Regions from separate parts of the Streptomyces fagopyri genome, predicted to be linked through region 2. Evidence: riboswitches for the same ligand, from Rfam matches in the RefSeq annotation. Region 2 holds a riboswitch; the other holds the start of a gene.

Region 1 (15,080 bases), 4.9 Mb from region 2:
GAGGCGACGAGCGCGCGCGCCTCGTCACGTTCGGTCGAGCACAGCCACCCCGGATACACGCCCGCCCCTGGGGCCGGCGGTCCCGGGGGTCCCGGCGGTCCCGGGGATCCCGGGGATCCCGGCCGTCCGAGCGGTTCCGGCCGCCCGAACGGTCCCGGCCGTCCGAATGGTTCAGGCGGCCCGAACGGTTCGGGCGGTCAAGGCGGTCCCGGCCGCGGCATCCTCAACGTGGCGCTGAGCTACCGCTATCCGCGCGGCGCGGTCCTGGGCGCCGATCCGACGCTGCCGATCGTGCCGGACGGGATGCGGCTGAAGGGCGAGCCGGGCAGCCGGTCACCGCACATGTGGCTGGAGCGTTCCGGCGACCGGATCTCCACCCTCGACCTGTACGAGCGGTCCCTGGTGCTCCTGAGCTCGGCGGACGGCGGCGCCGGCTGGCACGCGGCGGCGAAGGACGTCGCGGCGCGGCTGTCGGTGCCCCTCGACTCGTACCGGATCGGCGGCGGACCCGGCGCGGAGCTGTCCCCCGCGGACGGCACGGACTGGGCCCAGGTGCACGGCGTCACCGCGGACGGTGCGGTGCTGGTCCGCCCCGACGGGTTCGTCGCCTGGCGGTCCGAGGGCCCGGTGGCCGATCCCGGCGCGACGCTGCGGGAGGTGCTCGCGACGCTGCTGGACCGGCGCTGACGACGGCGGGGATCCGCGATACCCGCGAGGGCCCGCGACACTCGCGAGGGCCCGGGACCCTCGGGAGGGCGGGGCGGAGGGGATTGCGGGCCGCCCCGCCTCCCGTGTGTCCGGGGGTTCGGCCGGGTGGGTCAGGGACCCGTTCCGCCGAGGTCGAGCCGTCGGATGTGCGCCACGTTCTCCCGGTCGTCGGCGTCCTCGCCGGCCGAGGCGGCGAACCAGGCGTCGAGGATCTCCTTGAGCAACGGTCCGGATGTCAGGCGCAGGCTCAGCGCCAGTACGTTCGCGTCGTTCCAACGGCGTGCGCCGTCCGCCGTGTACGCGTCCGTGCACAGGGCTGCCCGGACGCCCGCCACCTTGTTCGCGGCGATCGACGCGCCCGTGCCGGTCCAGCAGCACACGACCGCCTGGTCCGCGGTCCCCTCGGCCACCTCGCGGGCGGCCGCCTCCGAGCACACCGCCCATCGCGGGTCCCGGCCGGGGTGCAGTGCCCCGTGCGTCGTGACCTCGTGGCCTCGGCCGCGCAGCTCCGCGACCAGGGAACGGGCAACGGGTTCGTCCATGTCCGAGGAGACCGAGATCCGCATGCCCGGCAGCCTACCGAGCGGTGCGACGCGCGACACGCCGCTTCGTCCGACTCCCGGGGAGGGCCCGCGTACACGAAGAAGGGCCCTCACGGACCATCGTCCGTGAAGACCCTTCGCACCGTCGGGACGACAGGATTTGAACCTGCGACCCCTTGACCCCCAGTCAAGTGCGCTACCAAGCTGCGCCACGTCCCGATGCTGTTCACCCGCGGTGATCCCGCGTGATCGTGCAGGTAAACCCTACCGCACGTGCGGGGGCGGCCCCGCACACGCGACGGTCGGCGGGGCGGTACGTCCGGGCCGGCCGCGGCGCGCGGCGGCCGGCGATTCGTCGCCCGGGCGCACGGACCACCACCCACGGACCGCCGCCCCGGGTCCCACGCACCACCGCCCCCGTGCCCCGCAGGCCACGCACCACCCGCCCCCGTGCCCCGCAGGCCACGGACCACCGGCCACGCGCCACCGGTCACGGGCCACCGAGACGGCGGGCCACCGAGACAGCGGTTGTCACACCGGGCTGCCGGCGAGCCTCCACTCCCGGTGCAGCGTGCCCAGCGGAATACCCCGCTGGAGGACCGGGGTGCCGAAGACGGACAGCTGGATCCGCAGGGTCCCGCTCAGATCGAGCCCGCCGTAGACACTCCAGGTACCCGTCGTCCCGACGTCGGCCTTCGTGCCGGAGTGGGACGGGGAGGTGACGTCGACGGTGCCCGCGGCCTCGCCGCGCAGATAGGGAGCCAGGTCGGCGGTGACGCCCACGGCTCCGTACAGACCGACCGTGGCCTGTGCGCCGAGGGCGGCCTTCACCCCTCCGTCGGTCGTGACCCGGGCGCGCACCGGGGTGCTCGCCATGTGCGACTCGTCGACCGGGGTCCAGCCCGTGGCCGCGTCGTAGGTACCGCCCGCGTCGAAGTCGCCCTTGAGGTCCTGCTCGATGTCGACGGTGACCCTGCCGTCGCCGCTGATCTGGAAGTAGCAGGTCAGGTCGAGGTTCACGACGACGGGGACCGGGCCCACCTGGAGGACGGGGTCGGCGTGCAGCTTCGCGAACGGCAGCCGGACGGGCTGGGCGGAGGCGGCGGCGCGTCCCTTGAGCGCCCACCGCGAGGTCCAGTCGCCGAGGACACCGAGGTGGGCGGTTCCGGGGCCCGCCGCGGTGGACCTGCCGCCGTAGGAGAAGTCGACCTCGGGCTTGACCTGGACGAAGCCGGACAGGGTCGCCGCCGCGGAGGCCGGCGCGCCCTCGGCCGTGGCGACCTGCGTGGCGACGTCGACCCGCAGGCTGCCGAGGGGGACCTTCGCGCCCTCGGGGCCCGCGTGCACGTCTCCGGTCCGCGCCCAGGAGACCTTGACGCCGGGCAGCAGCCGCTCGACGTCGAAGGAGGCGGGATCGACGGGGACGGTGCCCTTCGCCTCACCGTCGCCGAGCAGCGCGTCCAGCGTCGTCGGCGCGGTCCGGACCTCGGTGCCGTCGGGCTTCTCGCCGATCACCTCGGTGACCTCGGCGAGCAGTCCGTCGGGAGCGCCGGGCGCGGGGGCGCTGGCGATGACGTCACCGACGGCGGTACGGCCCGGCGCCGGCGTCCCTCCTGGAGCGGGCGACGCGGACGGATTCCCCTTGTGCGCTGGGGATATGACGGCGCGTCGGGTACGGCTGTCGTACGACGTCACCGTGAGCGCGGACTTGTGGGCCTCGCCGCCGGCCGTACCGGGCCGCGCGACCGCCGTCGAGGTGGCCGCGGGTCCGGCGGCGACGGCGAGGGGGCCGCCGCCGTGCGCGGACTCGGCGGTGGAGGCCGTGGCCTCCGGGACACGTCCGGGGGCGGAGGAGGCGCGCGGGCCGGAGCCCGCGGAGCAGCCGGTGGCGAGGAGGAGGGCGGATGCGGCGAGCGCGGGCATGACGGCACGCAAGGGCCGCTTGCGGATACGCAAGATCAGTCCTGAGGGGGTGGGGGCGGCAAGAAGTTACCAGCGAGTAACTGGATGTGAGCATGCCATGAAGACCCGAAGGCGCGCTTCACCTTCCGCACCCCTCAAGGGTGATGTGCGCCACGCCGCCCCCTCGAAGGCGGTCGCGACGCTCTCCCCAACTCACCCGCGCACAAGCACACTTGACGCGGCATCACACATTCGTACCGAACGGGCGCGCCGGTCACGCTCCGGCCGGAGAGGGAGCCGCGCCCCTCCGGCCGCCCTCACCTCCCGGTCTCGGGCCCCCAGTACTCCGGGCCGATCCCCCGCCAGTCGATGAGCGGGGACACCGCGATGGTCAGCGGGTCGACGTCGAGCCCCGCACGCCGCAGGAACTCGGACAGGTCGTCCAGGTTGTAGGCCAACCCGAGGCTCTCTCCGTGCACACGGACCCGGCGGCCACCCGTCGGCGCCGGCGGGGACACGATCACTGGCAGCGGTTCGGACATGATTCCAGCCTCGCCTCTCCGGCCCCGGCCTGCATCCCGGCCCGATGTCTCGTTCGTTCACCGCGCGCCGTCGCCGGCCCGTCGGAGGAGTGTGGGTACGCCATGCGCCGAATTCAATCACGTGTTCGATTTAATGCGCGACCGTGCCGGGCGGCCCGGCACCGCCGGTCAGACGCGCGGCCGGTTGATCAGCCCGGACAGCACGATCACGCTCTCCGTCCGCTCGATGACCCTGGCCTCGCGCACCCGCTGGATGGCGCGTTCCAGGTGCGGGATGTCCAGGGCCATCAGGTGCACGATCGCGTCCGCGGCCCCGGAGACCGTGTAGGCCTCGACCACCTCGGGTACGGCCTCCAGGTCGCGCCGCAGTTCCGCGGGGGTCGGGTTGCCCTTGCAGTACACCTCGGCGAAGGCCTCGGTCCGCCAGCCCAGCGCCTGGGTGTCGACGAGCGCGGTGAAACCGCGGACCGTGCCGTCGGCCACCAGTCGGTCCAGGCGCCGCTTCGCCGCGGGCGCCGAGAGCCCGGCGGCGCGGCCGATCTCCGCGTAGGTACTGCGCGCGTCGCGCAGCACGCACTGCACGATGGCCTCGTCGATGGCGTCCATGGCCATGCCGCACACCCTTTCTCCGCGCAAGAAATCACCACGCAGGGACATTCTTCACAAGAAATCGATCCCAGAAGGAAACGAACGGCGATTGTTTGCGTACCGGGGCTGTTCGTAGCATCCTCACGCCCCCCTCGTCATCCACCCGCGAAAGGAGCGTGTGGCATGCGCGCAGTGCTCAGTGCCGAGGAATCCGCCGCCCTGGAGGCCGTCGACGAGACGGCCGTCGCCACGATGCTGCTCGACACCCTGGCCGTGCCGAGCGTGACGGGAAGCGCGGCCGAGTCCGAGCTGCAGCACCGTCTGGCGCGGGACCTCGGCCGGTCGGGCCTGGACATCGACCTCTGGTCGATGGATCTGCCCGCGCTGCGCGCCGAGCCCGGCTTCCCCGGCATGGAGGTGCCGCGCGACGAGGCGTGGGGGCTCGTCGCGACGCTGCCCGGCGACGAGGACGGTCCGACGATGATCCTCCAGGGTCATGTGGACGTCGTGCCGCCCGGCGACCTCGCGCAGTGGGCGGGCGCCCCGTTCGTACCGAGTGTCCGCGGGGACGTCGTGCACGGCCGGGGCGCCTGTGACATGAAGGCCGGTGTCGTCGCCAACGTCGCGGCGCTCGCCGCGATCCGGGCGTGCGGGGTACGGCTGCGCGGCAGCGTCGCGGGCCACTTCGTGGTCGGCGAGGAGGACGGCGGGATCGGGGCCTTCGGGACCCTGCGCCGTGGCCACACCGGCGACGCCTGCGTCATCAGCGAGCCGACCGGCGGCACGCTGGTCACCGCGAACGCCGGCGCCCTGACCTTCCGTATCACCGTGCCGGGCCGGTCCACGCACGCCGGCACCCGTGACGCCGGGGTGAGCGCCATCGACGCCTACGCGCCGATCGCCGCCGCGCTGGCCCGGCTGGAGGCCGTCCGCAGCGAGACGCCTGATCCCCTGATGGCCGAATACCCCTTCCCGTACACCGTCTCCGTCGGGATGCTCCAGGCCGGGGACTGGGCCAGCAGCGTGCCGGGGCTGCTGGTCGCCGACGGACGGCTCGGGCTGCGGCTCGGCGAGGACCCGGCCGAGGCACGCGCCGCGTTCGAACGCTGTGTGGCGCGGGCGTGCGCGGCCGATCCGTGGTTGCGCGGACATCCCGCGGTCGTCTCGTGGCCCGGTGGCCAGTTCGCCAGCGGCCGGCTCCCGGCCGGCCATCCACTGCGCGAGACGGTCGGCAGCGCGCACGCCGACGTCACCGGAGCGCCCGCGGCCCGGGAGCGGGGCGCCCCCTACGGGAGCGACCTGCGGCTCTACGCCGGGGCGGGCATCCCGACCCTCCAGTACGGTCCCGGGGACGTCCGTCTGGCCCACGGCCCCGACGAGCACGTGTCCCTCGCGGAGACGGTGGCCGTCGCCCGCGCACTGGTCCTGGCGACACTGCGCACCGTGGGAACCCGATAGGACCACGGACTCCGTGGCCACAGGCTCCGTGGCCACGGGCTCCGTACGACCACGGACTCGTGGCGCCCCGGCCCCGGACGGCAACGGACCGCATGAGCCCTGAATCGGGTAGGGCCCCGGACCGACTGGGACCCCGGATCGGCGGAGACCCCGACCGGGTGGGACCCCGGCCCCCGAGGGGGGGGTTCAGCGCCCCGCCCGCCAGCGCCACCCGTGGTCCACCGGTCCGAGTCCGGAGCCGAGCGGGAAGCCCGCCGCGATCGCACCCGTGACGTACTCCTTCGCCCGCCGCACCGCCTCCGGCACCGCGCTCCCCCGCGCCAGCTCCACCGCGATGGCCGAGGCCAGGGTGCAGCCGGTGCCGTGGGTGTGCCGGTTGTCGTGGCGCGGCGCCCGCAGCCAGAGCTGTTCGGTGCCGTCGGTCAGCAGGTCGACGGCCTCGCCGGGCAGATGGCCGCCCTTCACGAGGACCCAGCGGGGGCCGTAGGACAGCAGCCGTTCCGCGGCCCGGCGCATGTCCCGCTCCCCCGTCACCTCGATCCCGGTGAGTTCGGCGGTCTCGTCGAGGTTCGGCGTCGCCACCGTCGCGACCGGCAGCAGCGCGGTCCGTACGGCGTCCAGCGCGTCGTCGGCCAGCAGCCGGTCACCGTGCTTGGAGACGCTCACCGGATCCACCACCACGGGCGCGGCGACGTCCGACAGCAGCTCGGCGACGGTCTCGACGAGCAGCGATGAGCCGAGCATGCCGGTCTTCACCGCCTGCACCCCGATGTCGTCCACGACGCTGCGGAACTGCGCGCGCACCGCCTCCGCCGGAAGCTCCCAGGCTCCCTGCACGCCGAGCGAGTTCTGCGCGGTGACCGCGGTCAGCACGCTCATCCCGTGCGCGCCGAGCGCCAGCATGGTCTTCAGGTCGGCCTGGATGCCGGCGCCGCCGCCCGAGTCCGATCCGGCGACGGTCAGGACGCGGGGCGGGACGGCGGGAGTGTTCGAGGACATGGCGGGTTCGCTCCGTACGGGACGAGACGGATGGGACGAGGCGGATGACGCGAGAACGGCGGGACGAGACGGGTGAGCGCCTACGCACGGCGACAGGGCCCGTGGCGCCGTGCCCGGTGGCGGACGTCGTCAGCGGCGCAGCCGCAGTGGGGCGTACACCACGAGGGCCGCGAGGAACGCCACCCCGTAGGCGAGGTCCGCTCCGTGCAGGGCCCGGGCGACCGGACCGACGTACAGGCTGGTGCTCATGAACGGGACCGCCGCCGCGAAGGCGCCGACGAACGCCACCAGCGCGGGCCACCACGGCTGCGGACGGGCGCTCTCGGCGGACAGGTCGACCGGCGCGCCGACGCGCGCCCTGGCCCGGACGAGCCAGTCGACGGCGACGATCGCCACGAACCCGGGAATCCAGTAACCGACGAGCAGCAGCACGTTCTGGAACCGGGTCGTGGTGTCGGCGGCGTGCATCCACAGCACGAGCGGGAAGCCGAGGACGGCCGCCAGCGCGGCGGCGGCCGGGCGCGGCAGGCGTACGCCCATGGTCTGCAGGGCGAGCGACCCGCTGTAGTCGTTCATGGCGTTGCTGCTCAGCGCGGCCAGGGCCACGGCGAGCAGTCCGAACGCGCCGAGGACACCGCCGCCGAGCAGGGTGTCGACGCCGCGGGCGGTCTGGTCGGTGAAGACGGAGGCGCCCCACAGGCCGAGCGCCTGGACGGCCACGAAGGACACGCTGATTCCGGCGAGCGTGCACCAGAACATGCGCGGCCGGGATGCCGTGCGCGGCAGATAGCGGCTGAAGTCGCTGGCGTAAGGGGCCCAGGAGAGCGCCAGGCTGAGGGCGATGGTGCAGGTCAGGACGAACGCCCCGGCGCGGTCGGCACCGTGCGCGGAGGCGGCGGCAGCGGGGTGGGTGCCGTTCAGGAGCTTCACCGTCAGCGCGGCGAAGGCGGCGGCGAGGGCGAAGGTCATCACGGTCTGCAGCCGGTGGATCACCTCGTACCCGAGGGCGCCGAGCGCTCCCTGGGCACCCATCATGACGAGCACGCCCAGCCAGAACGGCCAGCCGCAGAGCTGGGCCAGCGCGTCCCCGCCGAACAGACCGATCAGCGCGTCCCAGGCGATCGAGGACAGCCACTGCAGCGCGCCCGGCACCAGCACGGCCCGTCCGAACGCGAGCCGGGCGAGCGGCAGTTGACCGGCGCCGGTCTGACTGCCCCAGGTGCCGAGGTACGCCGTCGGCACCGCGCCCAGCAGGGTGCCCAGCACGACGGCGGTCAGCGCGGTGGAGAAGTCCAGACCGAGCGCGACGCCGACGGTGCCGGTGAAGACCCCGGTCATCGTCAGATTGGGGGCGAACCACACGGTGAACAGGCGGCCGGGGCCGCCGTAACGGTGGTCCTCCGGCACCGGGGCGATGCCGCGCGCCTCGACGCGCAGGTCCCCCGGGGCCTCGGGCATCCGCCCGTCGAAAACGCCCTGCGGACCTCCGACGGCCACTTCACCACGGGCATACGGCAACGACATGAGACATCCCTCCGCCAGTCCTAACTGGTTCAGGTTCGACGGGTGTGATCTCAGCCCTCGTGCGGGGCACCCCGTGTCCGGTTCGGCGCAAGGATAGCCCGGCCCGCGCGTGCGTCCCGGGCAGGGGGCGCCCGGACCGCGCGAGGAGGCGCGCGGGGCCTGTGCGAGAAGGCGCGCGAGGCCCGGACAAGGCGGTGGGCGGGGCGCGTGCGTCGACGTGGAGTCGTGGGGTCGTGGGGTCGTGGGGTCGCGGGCGGAGCGATGCCTCCTGGAGCGTGTCGCGCACGTCCCGTCGTCCACCCCTCGTCCACCCGGCGGCCGTGCCGGGCGTCGCGACGCGGGCGGGACTCTCGCGCCGCGCCTCAGGCCTCAGGCCTCAGGAGCCGACGCGTGGTTCCCAGCCCTCGTACGCCGCCGTCAGCAGGCCCAGCACGCCGTGCGGGGTGACCTCGCGCGGGTTCGGGTACGCCTGGCCGGCGGCCTGTGCCGCGGCCACCGCCAAGTCGGCTTCTTTCAGGCCGAGTTCGGCGAGAGTGTGCGGCGCGCCCAGGCCTCGCGCGAGTTCCCGCAGGGCGCGTGGGACGTCGTCCGTACCGAGCGCCCGGGACAGGGTGGCGATCGCCCGGGGCGCGGCGGACGCGTTGTAGGCGAGGACGTAGGGCAGGACGACGGTGTGCGTCTCGGCGTGCGGCAGGTCGAAGGTGCCGCCGAGGACATGGCACAGCTTGTGGTGCAGGCCCATGGTGGTGGCGCCGAGGCAGGCACCGCACAGCCACGCCGCGTACAGGGCGCGGCTCCGCGCGTCGAGGTCCCCGGGGGCGGCGGCCACGGTCGGCAGGACACCTGTCATCGCCCGGACTCCCTCCTCGGCCATGAGCTGGACGAGAGGCGAGGTGTCCGGCGCGTACAGCGCTTCGACGGCGTGCGCGAGGGCGTTGAAACCGCTGGTCACAGAGAGGGGGACGGGAAGTCCGAGGGTGAGCTCGGGGTCGTAGACGACGCTTCGGGGCTGGACGGCGAGGTCACGGCCGGTGCGCTTGGCGCCGTCCTCGGTCAGGCCCCACACCGGGGTCATCTCGGAGCCCGAGTAGGTGGACGGCACGGCGATCAGCGGCAGTCCGGTGCGCAGCGCGATCGCCTTGCCGAGGCCGATCGCCGAGCCGCCGCCGACCGCCACACAGCCGTCGGCGCGTATCTCGCGGGCCACCTCGACCGCTCGGGTGGCGACCTCGGCGGGTACGTGCATCCGGGCCTCGGCGTGCACCCCCGCGCACTGACCGCCCAGCGCGTCGGCGACCGCCCGGGCGGCGGTCTCGCCCCGGCCGCCGCAGACCACCAGCACCCTGTGCAGACCGAGCCGGGCGACCTCGCCGGGGGTCGCGGACACGGCGGCGCCGGGCCGGAAGACGACCCGGCCCGGCCGGGTCTCGTACGAGAAGTCGAGCGGGGTGTCCATGGCGCTCATACCTGCTCCCGTACGAGGTCGAAGCGGGCCCGCGGGAAGGGGGCCGGGACGCCGAACTCCCTTGCCGGGAGGGGATCGTAGGCCTCGGTGAACGTCTGGGCCGGGCTCTCCCCGGCCGCGGGCACGGCATCGGTGACACCGGCCCCGAAGCCGGCCCCCATGGCCCTGAAGTCCGCCTCGAGGCCGGTTCCGGGGTCAGTCCCGAAGCCGGCCCTGAGGTCGGCCCGGGCATCGGTCCCGAGGTCGGTCTTGCGGTCGGTCGGTTCGACGGTCATGCCACTCTCCTGGTCCGGCACACGATCCTGCCAGGCGTGTCCGAGGATGCGCCGCCTCGCTCCGGACGGCAACTCCTGGTGTTCCCTCGCGCGGTCATCGCGACCGGTCGCCGTCCGCGCCCGCGTCCAGGAAGTGGAAGCGGGGCTCCGGATAGCGGTCGTGGGCCCGGTGCGGGGCAGGCGAGATGTAGGCGCCCGCGAGGGAGAACACCACCCGGTCACCGGCTCGCAGGCCCTGCGCCCGGACGCCGCGGACCAGGACGTCCTGCGACGTGTTCAGCTGGCCGGTGAGGGTGGCGCGCTCCCGGCGCACCACGGGCCGCGGCCAGGAATACGGCCACGGCTCCACTTCGAGAACGGACCAGGGCTGATCGTGCCGCCCGGTGGCGGGGGTGCGCAGGTGGACGGCGCCGCCGCGGATGACGGCGAAGTCCTCGCTGGAACCGTGCTCGACGTCCAGCACCTCGCTCGCGTACCAGCCGCAGTACGCGGTCAGCGCACGGCCGGGCTCGATCCGCAGCGTCAACTCCGGGTGGGCTGCGGCGAGTCGGGCGAGACCCTTGCCGTAGGCGTCCCAGTCGAAGCGGCGTTCCGGGCGGTCGTAGTCCACCGCCATGCCGCCCCCGATGTCCACCTCGGCGAGCCGAAGTCCGTTCCGGGCGGCCAGTTCCACGGTCCAGGCGACGACGGACTCGGCCAGCGCCAGGTGTTCCCCGGCGTGCACGCCGTTCGCCAAGTGCGCGTGGACACCGCGCAGTTCGAGGCTCGGATAGCTGCCGTCGGTGAGCAGCCCGACGATGATGTCGGCCCGGGCGGGGTCCAGGCCGGAGGTGGTGGCGCACGCGCCGCCGTCCTCCGTGAGAAGGCCGCCGGGCACCGGGAGGTCGAACCGCGGCAGCACCGCGACCCGACGGCCCGGAGCGTGCCGCTGGGCCAGCCCGGCCAGCATGTACAGCTCGTACTCGCTCTCGACGTGGAAGCGGGTCACGCCCCGCTCCAGCGCGTCCGCCAGCTCCGTCGGGGTCTTCTCCGTGCCGCCGAAGTCCCGCGGGCGGTCCACGCCCGACTCGGCGACGTGGTCCAGTTCGACTCCGGAGGAGACCTTGTAACCGTCGACGTACGGGCCGAGTTCGGCCAGGATCTCCGGTTCCCCGTTGGCCTGGACCGCGTAGTACATCTCGACGCGGTCGGGCAGAGCGGCTCTGACGGACGCGGCGTGGGCGCGCAGTGCCGCCAAGTCGGATACGTAGGAGGGCAGTTCCGTGGGCGACAGGGAGAGGATGCGATCGCGCACCGCGCGCGGGGGTGTGATCATTGGGGCACTCCGGGTCGTATGGCGCAGGTTGTCGTGGGCACGCGACGCGGGTGGCGAGCGGCCGGACGGCATCGCGGGCCGGCCGGTGCGCGACACGAGGAGCGGGGACACGCCAGAGGCTCCGGGCGGGGCCGTGCGCGCCATGGGGAGCGGGGCCGCGTGCGACGCGCGTGCCCCGTCCGCCGGCCGGGGAGGAATGTCCGAGGTGTGCCGACCGAGCGTCCGGTCCGGTGCGGTCGCCGGGGACCCCCGGAGCACCACCACCGTGCTCCGGCAGGCCGGAGCCCTCGCTCGCAGGGCTCGCGCCCTGTGGCATCCCACCATCATTCTGATCCGCGACTCCCAACCCGTGGCCCAGGTGCGATCTCTACCCGGTGAGAGATCCTCAGGCACCTTGAGCCGCTCGCGAGCGGGAGCCTCTCCGAAGTGTCGCCCCGGCGCACATGAACACCCACGACACCCTCCCACGCAACGGCCCGGCCCCACGCAGGGGTTCGGTGGGCGCGTCGCCGGTGGTGTTCCGGCGGTACGCGCGGACACCTGACGTCGGGGAGGTGCGCCGGGGGGGAAGAGGCCGGGCGCCGGCGCGGGTGTGGACACCGGCCGGATCAAGGCGCAGGGCCGGCGGAGTCGGCCGGCGGACGCGCGGCCGAGGCAGATGTGCGCCCCGCGTGAGCGCCCAGGGGTGCGCACGATGCCCGCGGGGGCGCGGCACGCCGGCCCGGCCGCGTGCGTCCGTGCCGGCCGGCTCTCAGGTGGCGGCGGGGAGGGGGCCGTCCGCGAACGTCCAGGTAGGGCCCGTCACCCGGGCCCGGAAGATCCTGGAGCGTGGCGTGCGTCCAGCGAATGCGAATGCCGAGGCAGCGGCAGCGGCAGCGGCAGCGGCAGCGGCAGCGGCAGCGGCTCGGAACGGTGTGGGGGCGGACCGGGGTCGGTCGGATGGGGGTCGGCGGGCCGGGACGGGGAGCCGTGACCCGGTCCGGCATGGCGCGGGGCCCGGCTCCGGACGGAGCCGGGCCCCGCGTCCGGTCAGCAGGTGGCCGACGCGGGCAGGCCGCCGTACTGGTCGCCCTTGAGGTACACGGCACTCACATAGCCTTCGGCCAGCCGCACCCACACGTCGTTGACATAGCCGTTGTCGCGGATGGTCTCGCCGTGGGTCCAGCAGGACGCACCGCGCGGGTCCCCCGCGGTGACGTGCCCGGTGATACCGGTCTGGCTCGACGGGCCGGAGCGTACATTGACGTTCACGTAGGGTGTGACGGCGTACGGCAGTCCCGCCGCCGCGGCCTGCGCCCCGGCCGCGCCGGTCAGCAGCAGTCCGGCGGCGAACGCCCCGACACCCGCCGTGACCGACGCCCTGGTCCTCATCCTCATGGTCATGCTGTCCTTCCCCGTGGTGGAGTCCCGGTGTGCTCACCGGACGGGGCCGCGCGTCCCGCCGGTCCCGCAGGGCAACCTTGCAAGTCCGGCTCCGGACAGGGAACTTCTTTCGACCACGCTCGAAGCGTCCCGCCGCCCGAGGCTCTCGCGGAACGGGAACTCACCGGCTCCCCTCGTCCCGGACGCATGAAAAAGGGCCCTCACAGGCTGTCGCCCGTGAAGACCCTTCGCACCGTCGGGACGACAGGATTTGAACCTGCGACCCCTTGACCCCCAGTCAAGTGCGCTACCAAGCTGCGCCACGTCCCGATGCGTTTCCCCCGCGATGCCCCGCAGGATCGTGCGAACAGAACTTTACCCCACAGCGGGGGCTGCTCCGAAGAGGGCACGGAGCGAGCGACAATCGGGGTATGAGCGGGACATCCGGAAATCGGCGGAACACCGGGCGGGATCGGGACACCGAGGGCAGGGCGCGCAACGCCCGGCCACGGGACGGGCTGGGCCGCCCTCTGCCGTACGGCGCCGACGGCGTCGAACGTCAGCCGGAGGGCGTCGTGCGTGATCCCGGGAGCACGGTGACCGAGGCGCAGGCGCTGCTGGACGCGGGGCGGCCCTTCCACGCGCACGAGGTCTTCGAGGACGCCTGGAAGGCGGGCCCCGAGGACGAGCGCACGCTCTGGCGGGGCCTGGCCCAGCTCGCGGTGGGCCTCACGCACGCGGCCCGCGGCAACGCGACGGGCGGTGCCCGGCTGCTGCGGCGCGGGGCCAAAGCCGTCGACGAGTGGCGGTCCGGTGCGACCGGCCGAGCCCGTCCCCATGAGCTCGATCTCGTCGAACTCGCCTCGTGGGCAAGGGAGCTGGCTTCCGTCGTGGAGAGTGACGGTGCCGCGGTCAGTGCCGGGGACTGGGCGCCCCGGCTGCGCGGGAGCACCCGCTGAGGAACCGTCCGGCGTCTCGGTCCGGCCGGTGCGCGGACCCCGGGCGGACGCGGTGCGTCCCCGGACGGTGGCGTGCGGCAGACTCGGGGGGTGCGAAAGATTCATGTCATCGGCATCGGCGCGGGCGACCCCGACCAGCTCACCCTCCAGGCGGTCAAGGCGCTGCGGAGCACGGACGTGTTCTTCGTCCTGGGCAAGGGCGAGGCGAAGTCGGACCTCGTCCAGCTGCGCCGTGACATCCTCGACGCCCATCTGTCCGACGGGGCGTACCGCCTGGTGGAGGCACGCGACCCGGACCGTGACCGGGCCGCCGACGGCGCCGCCTACTCCCCCGCCGTCGGGGACTGGCGCAGCGCCCGCGCGGACATCTACCAGCGGCTCATCGCCGAGGAGCTGGGCGAGGACGAGAGCGGCGCGTTCCTGGTCTGGGGCGATCCCGCGTTGTACGACAGCACGCTCGGGATCCTGGAGGAGATCCTGGACCGGGGCGCGGTGGCGTTCACGTACGACGTCGTGCCCGGCATCAGCAGCGTCTCCGCGCTCGTCGCCCGGCACCGCACGGGGCTCAACCGGGTGGCCGGGCCCGTCCAGATCACGACGGGCAGGCGTCTGGCGGAGGCCTTTCCCGAAGGTGTCGACGACGTGGTCGTCATGCTCGACGCCCACCAGGCCTTCCGCCGGTACGCCGACGAGGACATCGACATCTACTGGGGCGCGTACATCGGCACACCCGACGAGATCCTCGCCTCCGGCCCGATAGCGGAGGCGGCGCCCCGGATCGAACGGCTGCGGGCCGAGGCGCGCGAGCGCAAGGGCTGGATCATGGACACGTATCTGCTGCGCAGGCGGCCGCGGGGGTAGGGCACGCCTCCGCCGCGCCGCCGCGCCGCCGCGCGGGCAAGCGCGGGCGTCCGAGGAAAGGCCGCGCACGCCCGGCCCGTACGGCAGGCAGGCACGACAGCTCCCGTACCGCGGGCCCGTGCCGCGGGCCCGTACGGCCAGGCACGCACGACAGGTCCGTGCCGCGGGCGGGGCGTCCCGCACGTACGTGCCGCCGGACCGAGACGCCCGGCTCGTGGGTAGCGCCGCGCGGAATCGCCCCGTACGCGCTACCACCGCGCGGAGACCGTCGCGCGGGGCGTGCCGCACCCACAGACCGCCCGGCGGGGCATGTCGTCGGACGAGTCGTCCCGTACGCGCCCCCGGGCAGGTCCTCCGTCACATGTCGCCGAGCGGCTCGTCGCGTACGCACCCGGGGTCCGCGCCCCTGGTAGTGGGCCGCGCGCCCGCTCAGGTCGTCGAGTCGGTCCGCGCCCCGCGTCAGAGGACGCCGAAGTCCAGGCGGGCCAGGGCCGACACCACATCCGGTACCGCGGCCACGCCGTCCGGGAGCGGCGGCCGTCGCACGACGACCACGGGCAGGCCCAGTGCGCGAGCGGCG
Region 2 (15,080 bases):
CCTTCGACCGCTGGCTCGCCACCCGCTTCGGTCTGCACGCCATCGAGGCGGTCCGTGACGGCGACTTCGGCAAGATGGTCGCTCTGCGCGGCACGGACATCGTCCGGGTCCCGATCGCGGAGGCCACGGCCAAGCTGAAGACGGTCGACCCCAAGCTGTACGAGGAGGTCGGCGTCTTCTTCGGCTGAGCCGCCCGCCGACGCGCCGCCACGCCCCGCGCGTGGCGGCGCGCCGGTGTTCCGGCCCCCGCGGGAGCCGGCCCCGGCGGTACCGGTCCGCGCGCCGGACGAGCGGCTGAGGCCGGGCCCGTGAGCGGCGCGGACGGTCCGCGGCGAGAAGACCGCGAACTCGGCGGCCCCCTGGTGGGCCTCGTGGACACCCTCGCCCTCGGCGTGCAGGCCGACGAGAAGCCCCTGAGCGGGGCTGACGAGAGGCCCCTGAGCGGGGCTGACGAGAGGCCCCTGGAGAAGAAGGCCTTCGCGGATCGTCACGAGGTCCGCCGGCCCGGTGTCCCCGCCCGGCCGAGGACACCCTCGGGCACGGCGCCCCGACGCCGCCGGCCGGACCACCGGCACCACGGCGCGCGACGTCCTCGACTACATCACCGGCCGCCGTTCGGACAACGTGCCGGTGTCGCGAAGCCGAGCGATCAGCTCCCGTACGACGGCGGTCCCGTTCAGCGTCAGCACCGACTCCGGATGGAACTGGACGCCCGCGAACCCGGGCCCGCGCAGCGCGTGCACCTCCCCGGCACCGCTGCGCGCGACCTCGACGCCGTGTGCCGCCAGCTCCGCCGCCTCCTCGTCGTCGCAGCGCGCCACGAAGCTGTTGTAGAAGCCGACGGTCTCCGCCCGCCCGAACAGATCGATCGTGGTCTGCGCGCCCTGGTGGGGGACCTCCTTGCGGACGGTCTCCAGGCCCAGCTCCACCGCGATCAGCTCGTGGCCCAGGCACACGCCGAGCACCCCGTGCCGGTGCTCCCGAATCACCTCGGACGTGAGGCCGCGCAGGAACCGCATCTTGGGGTCGTCCGTGTCGGAGGGGTCACCGGGGCCGGGACCGAGCACGACCGGACCGGCGTGCGCGCGGACCGCCCCCCGCAGCCCCGGTTCGTCGTACCGCCGCACGGTCACCTCCAGCCCCGACGACCGCAGCACGTGCGCGAGCATCGCGGTGAAGGTGTCCTCCCCGTCCACCACCAGGGCGTGGCACTCCAGGGCGTCGGTCCGCTCCTGCATCCGCAGCCAGAACGGCGCGAGCGAGGCCCGCCGGCCGTCGAGCGCGGCCCGCACCCGCGGATCGTCGGCGAGCCTCGGCCGTACGCCCGGTGCGCGCGGGCCGCTCTCCACGACCCCCAGGGCCGCCAGCACCCCCGCCGCCTTCGCGTGCGTCTCCGCGACCTCGCCCGCCGGGTCCGAGCCCCGGACCAGGGTGGCGCCCACCGGCACCCGCAGCCGTCCGTCCGCGCCGATGTCGGCGGTCCGGATGAGGATGGGGGAGTCGAGGGTCTGGGAGCCGCCCGCGTCCCGCCCGAGCAGGGCCAGCGCCCCCGCGTAGTAGCCGCGTGCGACACCGTCCCGCCCGAGGGGCTCGTACCGCTCGATCACCCGGCACGCGTTCTGCACCGGCGACCCGGTGACCGTCGCCGCGAACATGGTCTCCTTCAGGACCTCGCGCGCGTCCAGTGACGACCGGCCCCGCAACTCGTACTCGGTGTGCGCGAGATGGGACATCTCCTTCAGCCGCGGCCCGATCACGACCCCGCCCATGTCGCCGACCGTGCACATCATCTTGAGCTCCTCGTCCACGACCATGGACAGCTCCTCGATCTCCTTGCCGTCGGCGAGGAAGCCGAGCAGACCCTCGGCGGAGGGTCCCCCGGCGGGATAGCGGTACGTCCCGCTGATCGGGTTCATCACCACGGTCCCGCCGGACATCCGCACGTGCACCTCGGGGCTCGCCCCGACCAGCGTCCGGCTCCCGGTGTGCACGACGTACGTCCAGTACGCGCCCCGCTCGCCGACCAGCAGCCGCCGGAAGAGGGCCAGCGCGTCGGCCTTCCCGAACCCCGGGATCTTCCCCTCGTACGTACGCCTGATGACGAAGTTCGCCCCTTCGCCGCGTCCGATCTCGTCGCGCAGCACCCGCCCGACGATCCCGGCGTACTCCTCGTCGCCGACGTCGAAGCCCCCGCCCTCGACCCGCACGTCGTGCGCAGGCAGCTCGGCCAGCGCCTGCTCCAGCGGCAGCTCGTGCGTCTCCTCGGGGGTCAGTGCCGCGAGCGGTGTGCCGTCGTCACGGACGTCGAAGCCGCGCTCGCGGATCTGGCGGAAGGGGACGAGCGCGAGGGCCTCGTCGGGCAGGTCCGCGAGCCGCTCGTACTCGGCCACGGGCCCGAGCAGCACCTCCACCGTGCCGCCCTCCTCGGCGGAGCGGCCGGGGGTGCGGCGGCACAGCAGGGCGAACGGGCGGGGATCGTCCAGCAGGTCGAGCAGATTCATCGGTCCTGTTCCTTCTCACATCGGAGAGGAACGACCCCGGAGAACGCCGAAGGCCGCCCCTCGGGCGGCCTTCGCGAAGTCTTGCGTACGCGCAGTCAGTGGGCCGCCGGATGAGCGGTCCACCACCAGGTCTGGTGCGAGTGCGCGAACATGCGCCGCACATTACCGGACGCCGGGGGACGGGCGACAGCGCGACGCGTGGGGGCGTGGCGGTAGCGCGTGCCGTTCGCGCGTGCCGCTCGGGTTCCGTCCATTCGTTCGAGAGTGAGGGTGTCCGTGCCCGCGGCGGTCCAGTGATCTCCCTAGAGTGCGTCCGGCGCGGCGCGGGCCGGGCGCCGCCGGAAACCACCGGCTCCGCCGGCGGACCCGCAGCTCACACCGCCTGCCGGACCGTCCCGGGGCGGGCGTGGCACGTCTCAATCGCTGGGCACCGGGAGAGGACGCCGCGCGTGACCCCGTAGTGTGGTGTAGGTGACCGTGAACGCTAAGTCCAGCGCGAGCGCTGGCAACACCTGGCGAGACCTGCCCGCGGCGCAGCAGCCCGAGTACCCCGATGCCGAGGCTCTGCGCGATGTGATCGCGGACCTCGAGTCGTATCCGCCGCTCGTCTTCGCGGGCGAGTGCGACCAGCTGCGCGCCCGGATGGCATCCGTCGCCAAGGGAGAGGCGTTCCTCCTCCAGGGCGGCGACTGCGCCGAGGCCTTCGACGCGGTGTCGGCCGACCAGATCCGCAACAAGCTCAAGACCCTGCTCCAGATGGGTGCCGTACTCACCTACGCCGCCTCGGTGCCGGTGGTGAAGGTCGGCCGGATCGCCGGCCAGTACTCCAAGCCGCGTTCCAAGGGCACCGAGACCCGGGACGGCGTGACCCTGCCGACGTACCGCGGCGACTCGGTCAACGGGTTCGACTTCAACGAGAAGGCCCGCATCCCGGACCCCGAGCGGCTGAAGCGGATGTACAACGCGTCCGCCTCCACCCTCAACCTGGTGCGCGCCTTCGCCACCGGCGGGTACGCCGACCTGCGCCAGGTCCACGCCTGGAACCAGGACTTCGTGCGGTCGTCCCCCTCGGGCCAGCGCTACGAGCAGCTGGCGCGCGAGATCGACAACGCGATGAACTTCATGCGGGCCTGCGGCACCGACCCGGAGGAGTTCAAGACCGTCGAGTTCTACGCCTCCCACGAGGCGCTGCTCCTCGACTACGAGTCGGCGCTGACCCGCGTCGACTCCCGCACCGGCAAGCTGTACGACGTCTCGGGCCACATGGTGTGGATCGGTGAGCGCACCCGGCAGCTGGACGGCGCGCACATCGAGTTCGCCTCCAAGATCCGCAACCCGATCGGCATCAAGCTGGGTCCGACGACGACGGCCGAGGACGCGCTGCACTACATCGACCGTCTCGACCCGGAGCGCGAGCCGGGCCGGCTCACCTTCATCGTGCGGATGGGCGCGGACAAGGTCCGCGACAAGCTGCCCGAGCTGGTCGAGAAGGTCAGCGCCTCCGGCGCGACCGTCGCCTGGGTGACCGACCCGATGCACGGCAACACCTTCGAGGCGGCCTCGGGTCACAAGACCCGCCGCTTCGACGACGTGCTCGACGAGGTCAAGGGCTTCTTCGAGGTCCACAAGGGCCTGGGTACGCACCCCGGCGGCATCCATGTCGAACTCACCGGTGACGACGTCACCGAGTGCGTGGGCGGCGGCGACGAGATCTTCGTCGACGACCTGCACCAGCGCTACGAGACGGCGTGCGACCCGCGCCTGAACCGCAGCCAGTCCCTTGACCTGGCCTTCCTGGTCGCCGAGATGTACCGGGACCAGTAGCGGATCGAGGTCTGTTCCGTCCCTCGCGGCGGAGTGTGATGGGGCGCGGATCACATACGATCCGCGCCCCCTCGCGCTTTTGCGGACTCGGGACGGCGGGTAAGGTTAGGTTAGCCTCACCGTTCATCGGGAGGGCATGACCTGTCGACCCCGCCCCGGGAGGTGAACCGCGTGTACGTCTGCAGCTGCTTCGGTGTCACCGAGGCGCAGGTGAAGAAGCACGCGGAGGACGGCGCCTGCACCCCGCGCCAGATCGCGTCGGTGAGCAAGGCGGGCACGGACTGCGGGTCGTGCGTCCGTCAGATCCAGTCCCTGCTGGGACGCGGCGCGTGCCCGCGCCGGGAGCTCGCGGACCAGGGCCGGCCGGCCCTCGCGGAGCTCTCCGGTCTCGCGGGTCACCCCATGCCCGCGGTGACGGCCGAGGCCGCCTAGTTCCCGTACCGGCTCCGCCGCCGGGTCAGCTCTCCGGCTGCTCGATCAGCTGCGCGATGTACAGCGCCTCGCCGAGCTTCTCGACCAGTTCCAGCTGGGTGTCCAGATAGTCGATGTGGTGCTCCTCGTCCTCGAGGATCGACTCGAAGATGTTCGCGGACGTGATGTCGCCCTTGTTGCGCATCACCTCGATCCCGCGCTTGAGGCGGTCGATCGCCTCGACCTCCACCTGCCGGTCGGCCTGGAACATCTCGGTGACGGTCTGGCCCACCCGGACGTGGAACAGCCGCTGGTAGTTGGGCAGGCCCTCCAGGAACAGGATGCGGTCGGTGAGCACCTCCGCGTGCTTCATCTCGTCGAAGGACTCGTGCCGCGTGTACTTCGCGAGCTTCGTCCAGCCGAAGTTCTCCTGCATCTTCGCGTGCAGGAAGTACTGGTTGATCGCGGTCAGCTCGCCGGTGAGCTGCTCGTTGAGGAACTCGATGACCTCGGGGTCGCCCTGCATCGCAGAGGCTCCTTCCAAGCGGGGGGAACTGGGCAGGTTGCGCCGCATCCTCGCACCGGCGTCCCGGGCCGTCCAGTAAGTACACGCTTAGTAGGAGTTGCCCTGATAGGGACTGTGCTGGTCATGGGCACCGCCCCGGGTCTGTCAGGATGGAGTCATGGGTCAGCCGGTGGAGCGGGGAACGGGAACGGCGGCACAGTCGGAGCTTCCGCCGGGACAGCGACTGCAGCGTGGCTGGCCCGTCACGCACTACGGTCCCGTGCCCAAGTTCCGCCCCGAACGCTGGGAGTTCAGGGTCTTCGGCGCCACCGCGGACGGCGAGAAGCGCTGCTGGACCCACGAGGAGTTCACGGCCCTGCCGTACACCTCGGTCATGGCCGATCTGCACTGTGTCACGAAGTTCAGCATGCTCGGGGCCGAATGGGGTGGCATCCCCGCGCGCACGATCCTGGAGATCGCTCCGCCCTCGCCCGCGGTCTCCCATGTGATGGTCTGGGCCGAGTACGGATTCAGCTCGAATCTGCGCCTCGACGACTTCGCCTCCGACCGCGCGATCTTCGCCACACACAAGGACGGCGAACTGCTGACGGCGGAGCACGGGTTCCCGCTCCGTCTGGTCGTCCCGCATCTCTACGCCTGGAAGGGGCCCAAGTGGGTCCGCGGCGTCGAGTACATGACGGCCGACCGCCGCGGATTCTGGGAGGAACGCGGCTATCACAACATCGGCGACCCGTGGCGCGAGCAGCGCTACTCGTACCAGGAGGAGCCCGGGGACGGCCCGGAGCTCTGACCGCCCCGAGCTCCGACCTGCCCCGAGCTCCGACCTGCCCCGGCGAGTGCGTCAGTGGTGGTGGCGGTGCACCAGGGCGTGGCCCTTGCCGCGGCTGGTGGCCTGTGCGGCCGTCGACCAGGTGACCCCGCCCATGGTGTGGGCAGGGGTGTGCGCGGGTCTCTCGGAACTGGTGTGCGTCTCGTGCCGCACGCGGACCCCCGGCGTCAGGTGGTGGTTCCCGTACGAGCGGAACCATCCGTCCCGACCTCATACCCCTAGGGGGTATTCCCGGATCGACGGGTTCAGCCGTCGCGGAGCTTCTTCAGCCGCTCCACGTCGGCCGCGTGCCCCTCCTTGCCGCCGGGTGTCTCGATGATCAGCGGTACGCCCTCGGTGGCGGGGTGGGTCATCAGCGCGCGGAACGGGTCCTCGCCGATATGGCCGGAGCCAATGTTCTCGTGGCGGTCCTTGTGGGCGCCGACCACATCCTTGGAGTCGTTCGCGTGGATCAGCCTGAGCCGGCCCTCGCCGACGGTGTCCACCAGCAGATCCAGGGTCCGGTGCATCCCGTCCGGCCCGGTCAGGTCGTGGCCCGCCGCGTAGATGTGGCAGGTGTCGAGACAGACCCCCAGCTTCGGATGGGCGTCCAGCGCCTCGAAGTACGGCCCGAAGTCCCAGGTGCGGGAGCAGAGGGAGGCGCCCTGGCCCGCGGTCGACTCCAGGAGCAGGTACGGGTCGTCGTCGTGGGTCAGCTCGCCCAGCAGCGGCAGCAGGTGCTCGCGTACCTGTGCGAGGGCCACCGCACGCTCCCGGCCCCCGGTGGCGCTGCCCGTGTGCACGACCACGCCGAGCGCGCCGATCTCCCGGCCCCGGCGCAGCGAGTGCCGCAGCGACTCCACCGACCTCTCGGCCGTCGCCGCGGTGTGCGAACCGAAGTTGATCAGATACGGGGCGTGCACGTACGCGGTGATCGAGCCGGCCGCGCAGGCCGCGCGGAACCGCTCGTCCTGTCCGGGATTCCCGGCGGGCGTCGCCCAGCCGCGCGGGTTGGCGACGAAGACCTGGACGCTCTCCGCGCCGATCTCGCGCGCGTAGGCCAGACCGACGGAGTCGAGACCGCCGGCCACGGGGACATGGCCGCCGACGGGGTTGCGGAGCTGCTTGCTGGTCACACCCTTCAGGGTGTCACGCGCTCCGGTGGAACCCTTCGGCGGACCTTCACGTTCCGGTCGGCGGACCGCCGGGGCCGGACTCCGTGGATTCCGGCACCGGCCGGCGGACGTCCGGGCTCAGCGGATCTCGATGGTGATCGTCGATCCCTTGGGCGCTGTCCTGCCGCCGGCCACCGACTGGTTCTTGACGTGGTCCCCGAAGAGTCCGAGCAGTCCACGGTCCTCGTCGACCTCGAACCCGGCGTCCTCCAGTGCCTTCTTCGCGTCGTCCACGCTGTCGCCCACCACGTCCGGGACCGACACCATCTCAGGACCCTTGGAGACCGTCAGCGTGACGGTGTCGCCCGTGGCGGCCTCGCTGCCCGATTCCGGCGACTGCCGCGCCACCTGCCCCTTGTCGAACTCCGAGGTGACCCGCTGGGCCGCGATCCGCACCTTCAGGCCCGCCTGTTCGAGCTCCGCCGTGGCGTCCTCGACGGACGTCCCCGTGACATCCTCGACCTCCACCGGACCGCCCTTGCTGACGACGAGGGCGATGGCCGAGCCGGCGTGCCGCCGCGTGCCCGCCTCCGGGTCCGTACGGATCACCGAGCCCCTGGCCACGTCCCCGCTGAACTCCCGGGTGGTCATGCCAGCGGCGAGTCCGTCACCCTTCAGCAGCTCCCTGGCCCTGGACAGCGTGACGCCTTGGAGGTCGGGCACGCGCACCGTCTTCGGTCCGTCGGAGACGGTCAGCGACACGGAGTCGTGGTCACGGATCCGCGCGCCGGGCTGCGGATCGCTGCTGATCACGGTGCCGCGCTTCACGGTGTCGCTGTACGCGTGCTTGACCTGCCCGACGTCGAGACCGGCCGCCTCGATCCGTGACCTGGCCTGTGTCTCGGTCTTCGCCAGCAGCAGCGGGACCTTGGTGAACTGGCCGGAGTTGATGTACCAGACGCCCGCGCCGAGGCCGAGCGCCAGCAGGATCGCGGTGACGATCAGGATCGTGCCGCGCCGGGAGCGTGAGCCGCGCCGCCGGGCGGGGGCGGGCGGCTCGGAGGCCAGCACACTGGTCCGGTCGAACCGGCTGGTCCGGTCGGCCCCGCCTTCCCCGCCGTCCGCGAAGCCTTCGTTCACCGGCAGCAGACGCGGCACGGACAGGGAGCGCGGGATCACGCTGGTGCGGTCCTCCGCGTTGTCGTGGCCCGCGGTGAGTGCCTGTGGCGGTACGGCGTCGAGCTGCTCGGCACTGAGCCCCGCGCGTGCCTCCAGCACCTGGCCGAGGAGCGTCACCGCGTCGTGCGGGCGCATCCCGGGGTCGCGGGCGGTCGCCGCGGCGACCAGCTGGTCGAGGGCGAAGGGCATGCCCGGCACGGCGGCCGAAGGCGGCGGCACGTCCGCGTGCAGATGCTGGTAGAGCACCTGGGCCGGGGAGTCGCCGGAGTGCGGCTTGCCGCCGGTGAGCATCTCGTAGAGGACGACTCCGCAGGCGTACACGTCGACGCGGGTGTCGGCGGTGCCGTGCTCGATCTGCTCGGGAGCGAGGTACGACACCGTGCCGAGTACGGCCCCCGTCGTCTGCGTGACCGTGTCCACCGCCCGCACGAGGCCGAAATCCGCCACCTTGACCCGGCCGTCGTCCCCTATGAGGACGTTCTCCGGCTTCATGTCACGGTGCACGAACCCGGCGCGGTGCGCGGCGCCGAGCGCGGCGAGCACCGGCTCCAGGACGTCCAGCGCGGCCCGCGGCTGGAGCGCCCCGCGCTCGCGCAACACGTCGCGCAGGGTGCAGCCCGCGACGTACTCCATGGCCAGGTAGACGTACGACCCGTCCGTCCCCTGGTCGAAGACCTGCACCACGTTGGGGTGCGCGAGCCGGGCAACCGACTTGGCCTCCCGTATGAACCGTTCGACGAACGAGACGTCGGCGGCCAGCGTCGGGTGCATCACCTTGAGCGCGAGCACGCGGTCCAGGCGGGTGTCCAGGGCCCTGTAGACCGTGGCCATCCCGCCGACCGCGATCCGGGCGTCGACGCGATAGCGGCCGTCGAGCATCTGCCCGACAAGCGGGTCCTGAAGGGTCGTATCCACGCAAGGGAGTCTACGAGCCGTCGCCGTCGGCCCTCCCGGTCCGGCCCGTACCGGGGCGGGACTGCAGCCGACCTGTGACGCACATCGCGCCGAAGGGGTGACGCGGCCCGCTCCGCCGGCGGCCGGCCCCGCCGCCCGGAGCCCCGCACGTTCCGACCGGCCGGAAACAGCCGCCGCACCGGCCGGCGGAGGAGCCCGCGACGACACGCGAGGGTGCCCCGGCGGGCGGTCCGCCCCCGGCGGGGCACGGGACTGCGCTCAGAAGGCCGGCCTCTCCGGATCCAGCCGCGCCAGGCCCTCCGCGGGCGAGGACGCCGAGGCGAAGTGCCGCCGGGGAATCCGCCCCGCGCGCCGCGCCAGACGCCCCGCCTCCACGGCGTGCCGCATGCCCTCGGCCATCAGCACCGGTTCCTGCGCACGGGTGACGGCCGAGGCGAGCATCACACCGGCGCACCCCAGCTCCATCGCCAGCGCCGCGTCCGACGCCGTACCGGCCCCCGCGTCCAGGATCACCGGCACGCGCGCGTGCTCCACGATCAGCTCGAAGTTGTGCGGGTTGCGGATCCCCAGGCCGGACCCGATGGGCGAGCCCAGCGGCATGACCGCCGCGCACCCGACGTCCTCCAGCTTGCGCGCGAGCACGGGGTCGTCGTTCGTGTAGGGCAGCACCGTGAACCCGTCGTCGACCAGCGTCTCCGCGGCGTCGAGCAGCTCGATCGGGTCGGGCAGCAGGGTGCGCTCGTCGGCGATGACCTCCAGCTTGACCAGGTCCGTGCCGAGCGCCTCCCGTGCGAGCCGCGCGGTGAGCACGGCCTCGCCCGCGGTGAAGCACCCCGCCGTGTTCGGCAGCACCCGGATGCCGAGCCGGTCGAGCACGGACAGCACGGAGCCGTGCGCCGCGGGATCCACCCGGCGCATCGCGACCGTCGTCAGCTCCGTACCGGACGCCACGAGCGACCGTTCCAGCACGTCGAGACTGGGCGCACCCCCCGTACCCATGATCAGCCGGGACGAGAAGGACGTACCTCCGAGGACGAACGGATCGTCGGCCATGGGTTCAGCCTCCCTGGACTGCGGTGAGGACCTCGACGCGGTCTCCCTCGCGCAGGGGCGTGGACGACCACTGGGTGCGCGGGACGACGGTCTCGTTGAGCGCGGCCGCGACGCCGGAGGGCGCCGCGGTGAGGGTGGCGACGAGTGTGCCGAGGGCGGTGTCCGCGGCGACGAGCCGGCGCTCGCCGTTGACGAGGATGTTCATACGGGCTGCTCCGTGCGGGTCGGGCTGAACCGGTGGGGGGTGAAGGGGCGCGCTTCCTCGGGGACTTCCCCCGAGGCGAGGACGTGCGCCATGACGTCCCCGGTGACGGGAGTGAGCAGGACGCCGTTGCGGTGGTGGCCGGTGGCCAGCAGCAGTCCGTCGAGCCCGGTCGGGCCGAGCAGCGGAGCGTTGTCGGGCGAGCCGGGGCGCAGTCCGGCCCGCGTCTCGGTGAGCGGCAGTTCGGTGATCCCGGGCACCAGCTCGTGGGCGTCGCGCAGCAGTTCGTACACCCCGCCCGCGGTCACCGTGGTGTCCCAGCCCAGCTCCTCGCTGGTCGCGCCGACGACGAGCTCGCCGCTCTCGCGTGGCACCAGATAGACCTGACTGCCGCGGACCACCGCCCGCACGGTACGGCTCAGGAACGGCGCGTACCGCTTCGGCACCGTCAGCCGCAGCACCTGCCCCTTCACCGGGCGCACGGGCGGCCGTACGTCGTCCGGCACGCCGTCGAGCCTCCCGCTGAGGCTGCCCCCGGCCAGCACCACCCGCGCCGCCTCCAGTCCGTCGCCGGCCGCGGTGACGACCCCGGTGGCCCGATCCCGGACCACCGTCAGTCGCTCCGCCCAGCCGCGGTGGAACACCACCCCGGCCCGCTCGCACGCCGTGACCAGGGCCTTCGCGAGGCGGCGCGGGTCGATCTGGTGGTCGCCGTCGACGCGCAGACCACCACGGACACCGGGCGCGAGCATGGGTTCGAGACGGCGGCACTCCCGACCGCTGAGCCACTCCGAGTCGAGCCCCGAACGGATCTGCAGGGCGTGCAGTTCACGCAGATGGGCGCGGTCGTCGGAGTCCAGGGCGACGGCCAGCGTGCCGCACCGGCGGTAGCCGAGATCCTGGCCCGCCGCCTCGGTGAGCTCGGCGACGAAGTCCGGATAGCGGCGCGCGGAGGCGAGGTTCAGGCCCAGCAGGGTCTGTTCGCCGTAGTGGAGTTCGGTGACGGCGGCGAGCATTCCGGCGGCCACCTGCGCGGCCCCGCCGCCGGGTTCCGGGTCCACGACCGTCGTGGCGAACCCGCGCTGCGCGGCCCGCCACGCCGTGACCAGGCCGATGATCCCGCCCCCCACCACCAGGACGTCGGACGTGACGGACCTCTCCGCCGGTGTACGCGACATGGGCGTCCAGCCCCTCCCTTCGCCGGCATGACCCGGATCAGGTTCGTACGGTCGGAGGCCGCCAGCCTCCCTCTCAGCCCGGTACGTCCGGGCTCCCGCGAGTGCTCTACGTTGACCACCCTAGCTCGCTGCCGCACGCCTCAGTAAGGGAGCCTCCGCGCATGGCCCGTTCGCTCGACGGCCTCGTCCTCGCCCCGGTCACCGATCAGGCGCCGGGCCAGGTGGGGACCGGCACCCGGTTCACGTACCACGAGAAGGACGGCGGGATCTGGGCCGAGTACGCGGGCGGGGACATCGCCCGCGGCCGTCTCGTGGGAACCCGGCGGGGCGACCGCCTCGACTTCCGGTACGTCCAGCTGGGACACGACGGCACGACGTCCGGAGGGCACTGCGTGTCCGTCGTGGTGGAGCTCGCCGACGGCCGGCTGCGGCTGGAGGAGACCTGGGAGTGGGAGTCGAGGCCGGGCCGGGGGACCAGCGTGGTGGAACAGGTGGAACCGGTGGAACGGGCCGGACACCCGGCGGGGGCCCCCGCACGACGGGCGGACCGGCTGGGGGCGCCGTTCGCGTGTGCCGGCCGAGTGTGGCGTGCGCGGGATGGGAGCGGGGGCCAACCGTTGGGGCAGGTTGTCTACGTCTGGAGCATGACACACGAGTGAATCTTGAGCATATGATCTGATCATGACATTGAGAATGCGCATAGCTACAGTCGTAGGCGCCGTTGCTGCCGCCACCATGCTGACCGTCACCAGCGCCTCCGCTGTCGCCATCGAGGATGACCTCGCTACCAGCACGACGGACCCGGGCAATGACACAATCTGTACCTCGACCGGCTCGTGGTCCCAGGCCTGCTTCTACGCCAATGGTGACTGGTTCGGCGTCAAGGACGACTTTAAAGACGATCTCTCGGCCGTCGTCGCTTGGGAAGTGGTGGACGCCAGCGGCCGGGTCGTTCGTGCCGGGAACATTTGGAACAATGCGGGTTCCGACGCAGGTTGGCGCTTTAAGAACAAGAACTTCCCTGAGGGAGACTTCATCTCGTTCAGGGCTTGTAGGGGCAGTTACCCAAGGCTGCACATACAGGACGGCTCCTGCGGTGCGGAGCGCTCGGCCTACGTCTAGGCTTCGGTCGTCGAAGCCCGCCCGCCATCCGACGGATTCCAGGGTTCGCCGCAACACTGCCCTGCACGCCATGGATGGACCCACCCCGTTTGACGGCTGTTGAGCCGTGCCACTCTCGTGCCAAACGGGCGGCAACTCAGGGAGAACCGGGGCACAGCGCGGGCAGCATGACGGCACTGCGCGAGTCGAGGAACCTCAACTCGGCGCGTGATCGCCCCACCTCGCTCCTCAAGCGGTGGTGGTCAGCAAGGCCGGTGGCAATACAGCAGCGAAGTACAGCAACCATCGCGACCCGGCCTGACCGCCACCGACTCTGAGTGACCGACCGACGTGCCCTGTGGACCTCAGTGACCACCGTGCCCATAGTGCGCATCGAGGGGGCAGCCCTCAGATGGGAGCTCCTGACGACGTCGGCGTGCGAGCGTAGCGAGCCTTGAAGGTCGCGCAGACGGCCGGCGATCCGGTCGTGCCCCTCTCGGAGGCGTCGTGCGGTCCGATTCCGAGGTCTGCCCAGATGGCTCGCTGACCGCTAACGTGCTGGTCATCAGCGGTTTTGGTCGCTAGTGGGGTTGCTAACGTTAGCGATCTCTGCCGCTAGCGTTAGCGACTCCTCGGGGGCCGAGGCTGGGCCGTCTGTGGGCCGTCCGAGGGTGGCCGACCACGACAGGCAACGACAGACGACGAACGCTTAATCCCTGGTTATCGGGGCGCCGCGCACACCATTTGCAGGTAAGCGATACCTGTCACGTGTCTATGGTGATCAGGTGAGCGAGCAGACGCAGGGGCAGACGCAGGGGTCCACGGCACGCCGGGTCGTCATCGCGGGCGCGGGCATGGCCGGCGTACAGACCGCGGTGGCCCTGCGCGAACAGGGCTTCACCGGCGCCGTGACATTGATCGGCGCCGAGCCGCACCAGCCGTACGACCGGCCGCCGTTGTCCAAGGCGGTGCTGCTCGGCAAGGCCGAGCACTCCGCCTTCGACATCGACTTCGAGGCACTGGGCATCGAACTGAGACTCGGCTGCGAGGCGCTGGGCCTGCGCCCCGGGGACCATGAACTGGACACCGCCGCGGGACCGGTCCGCTACGACCTGCTGGTCCTGGCGACCGGCGCGGAACCGATCCAGCTCCCCGGCGCCGAGGGCATGCCCGGCGTCCATCTCCTGCGCACCCTGGACGACGCCGAACGGCTGCGCCCCGTGCTCGCCCGGCAGCACGACATCGTGGTGGTCGGGGCGGGCTGGATCGGCGCGGAGTTCGCCACGGCGGCACGTGAGGCGGGGTGCGCGGTGACGGTCGTCGAGGCCGCCGACCGGCCGCTGGCCGGGGCGCTGCCCGCCGAGGTGGCCGCGCCGATGGCGGCCTGGTACGCGGACAGCGGGGCCTCGCTGCGCACGCACGCGCGCGTGGAGCGCGTCGAGCCCGGCGCCGTGGTGCTCGACGACGGATCCCGGGTGCCCGCGGGCGCCGTGGTCGTCGGCATCGGCGCCCGGCCCGCCACCGCCTGGCTGGCCGGCTCCGGCATCGAGCTCGGAGCCCACCGCGAGGTCGTGGCCGACAACCACCTGCGCACCTCCCTGCCGGACGTCTACGCGGTCGGCGACTGCGCCTCCTTCCCCTCGGGCCGGTACGAGGAGCGCCTCCTCGTCCACCACTGGGACAACGCCCTGCAGGGACCGCGCACGGTGGCGGCGAACATCATCGGCGAGGCCCCGGCGGCGTACGACCCGGTTCCGTACTTCTGGTCCGAGCAGTTCGGCCGTTTCGTCCAGTACGTCGGCCACCACGCGCCCGCCGACACGACCGTCTGGCGCGGCGACCCGGCGAGCGCCGCCTGGACGGTCTGCTGGCTGCGCGACTCCCGCCTCGTCGCCCTTCTGGCGGTGGGCCGTCCCCGCGACCTGGCCCAGGGCCGCCGTCTGATCGAGGCGGGCATGCCGCTGGACCCGGAGATCCTGTCGGACCCGTCACGTCCCCTGAAGGAGGCCATGGCCTAGGACGCGTCCGCGCAGTCCCTCGGGGCTCCGTCAGGGGGCGGGCCTCGCGGCGCGTCCGTCGTGTGCCGTCGGCGCGCCGGACGCGGTGGGCCTCGTACCTGAAGTACCCGGGGCTGCCCGGTGCGGCGGGCGTGCGTGCGGGGCGTCGCGGTGCGGCGGGGGTGCGTGCGGGGCGGTCGCGAGGCGGCGAGTGTGCGTGCGGGGTGTCGCGAGGCGGGCGGGACCTCGCGGCCACGGGCCGGGCGGGCT

What was found. A riboswitch is a leader RNA that binds a small molecule or an ion and turns the genes downstream of it on or off. The one in region 2 is predicted to bind thiamine pyrophosphate.
Region 1: linked by a shared signal. The riboswitch ahead of GFH48_RS07720 (purine-cytosine permease family protein) and the one ahead of thiO (glycine oxidase ThiO) in region 2 are both predicted to bind thiamine pyrophosphate.

The regions. Positions count from the first base shown of each region.
Region 1 is NZ_CP045643.1:1,810,849-1,825,928, forward strand. It holds gene GFH48_RS07680 (FAD-dependent oxidoreductase) at 1-687, shown strand, start outside; gene GFH48_RS07685 (RpiB/LacA/LacB family sugar-phosphate isomerase) at 819-1,274, opposite strand; tRNA gene GFH48_RS07690 (tRNA-Pro) at 1,396-1,469, opposite strand; gene GFH48_RS07695 (hypothetical protein) at 1,782-3,200, opposite strand; gene GFH48_RS07700 (hypothetical protein) at 3,470-3,694, opposite strand; gene GFH48_RS07705 (Lrp/AsnC family transcriptional regulator) at 3,863-4,306, opposite strand; gene GFH48_RS07710 (ArgE/DapE family deacylase) at 4,466-5,740, shown strand; gene thiD (bifunctional hydroxymethylpyrimidine kinase/phosphomethylpyrimidine kinase) at 5,927-6,739, opposite strand; gene GFH48_RS07720 (purine-cytosine permease family protein) at 6,869-8,263, opposite strand; TPP riboswitch at 8,253-8,347, opposite strand; gene GFH48_RS07725 (maleylacetate reductase) at 8,640-9,719, opposite strand; gene GFH48_RS07730 (hypothetical protein) at 9,725-10,003, opposite strand; gene GFH48_RS07735 (type III PLP-dependent enzyme domain-containing protein) at 10,098-11,318, opposite strand; gene GFH48_RS07740 (SH3 domain-containing protein) at 12,348-12,701, opposite strand; tRNA gene GFH48_RS07745 (tRNA-Pro) at 12,937-13,010, opposite strand; gene GFH48_RS07750 (DUF309 domain-containing protein) at 13,112-13,639, shown strand; gene cobF (precorrin-6A synthase (deacetylating)) at 13,730-14,500, shown strand; gene GFH48_RS07760 (cobalt-precorrin-6A reductase) at 14,960-15,080, opposite strand, start outside.
Region 2 is NZ_CP045643.1:6,698,372-6,713,451, forward strand. It holds gene GFH48_RS28900 (6-phosphofructokinase) at 1-188, shown strand, start outside; gene GFH48_RS28905 (anthranilate synthase family protein) at 597-2,501, opposite strand; gene GFH48_RS40185 (trp operon leader peptide) at 2,597-2,755, opposite strand; gene GFH48_RS28915 (class II 3-deoxy-7-phosphoheptulonate synthase) at 2,973-4,325, shown strand; gene GFH48_RS28920 ((2Fe-2S)-binding protein) at 4,488-4,757, shown strand; gene bfr (bacterioferritin) at 4,783-5,262, opposite strand; gene GFH48_RS28930 (sulfite oxidase-like oxidoreductase) at 5,420-6,052, shown strand; gene GFH48_RS28935 (hypothetical protein) at 6,104-6,244, opposite strand; gene GFH48_RS28940 (deoxyribonuclease IV) at 6,337-7,215, opposite strand; gene pknB (Stk1 family PASTA domain-containing Ser/Thr kinase) at 7,324-9,279, opposite strand; gene GFH48_RS28950 (thiazole synthase) at 9,538-10,332, opposite strand; gene thiS (sulfur carrier protein ThiS) at 10,337-10,537, opposite strand; gene thiO (glycine oxidase ThiO) at 10,534-11,712, opposite strand; TPP riboswitch at 11,710-11,821, opposite strand; partial or broken gene GFH48_RS28965 (hypothetical protein) at 11,874-12,206, shown strand; gene GFH48_RS28970 (hypothetical protein) at 12,394-12,834, shown strand; gene GFH48_RS28975 (NAD(P)/FAD-dependent oxidoreductase) at 13,599-14,831, shown strand.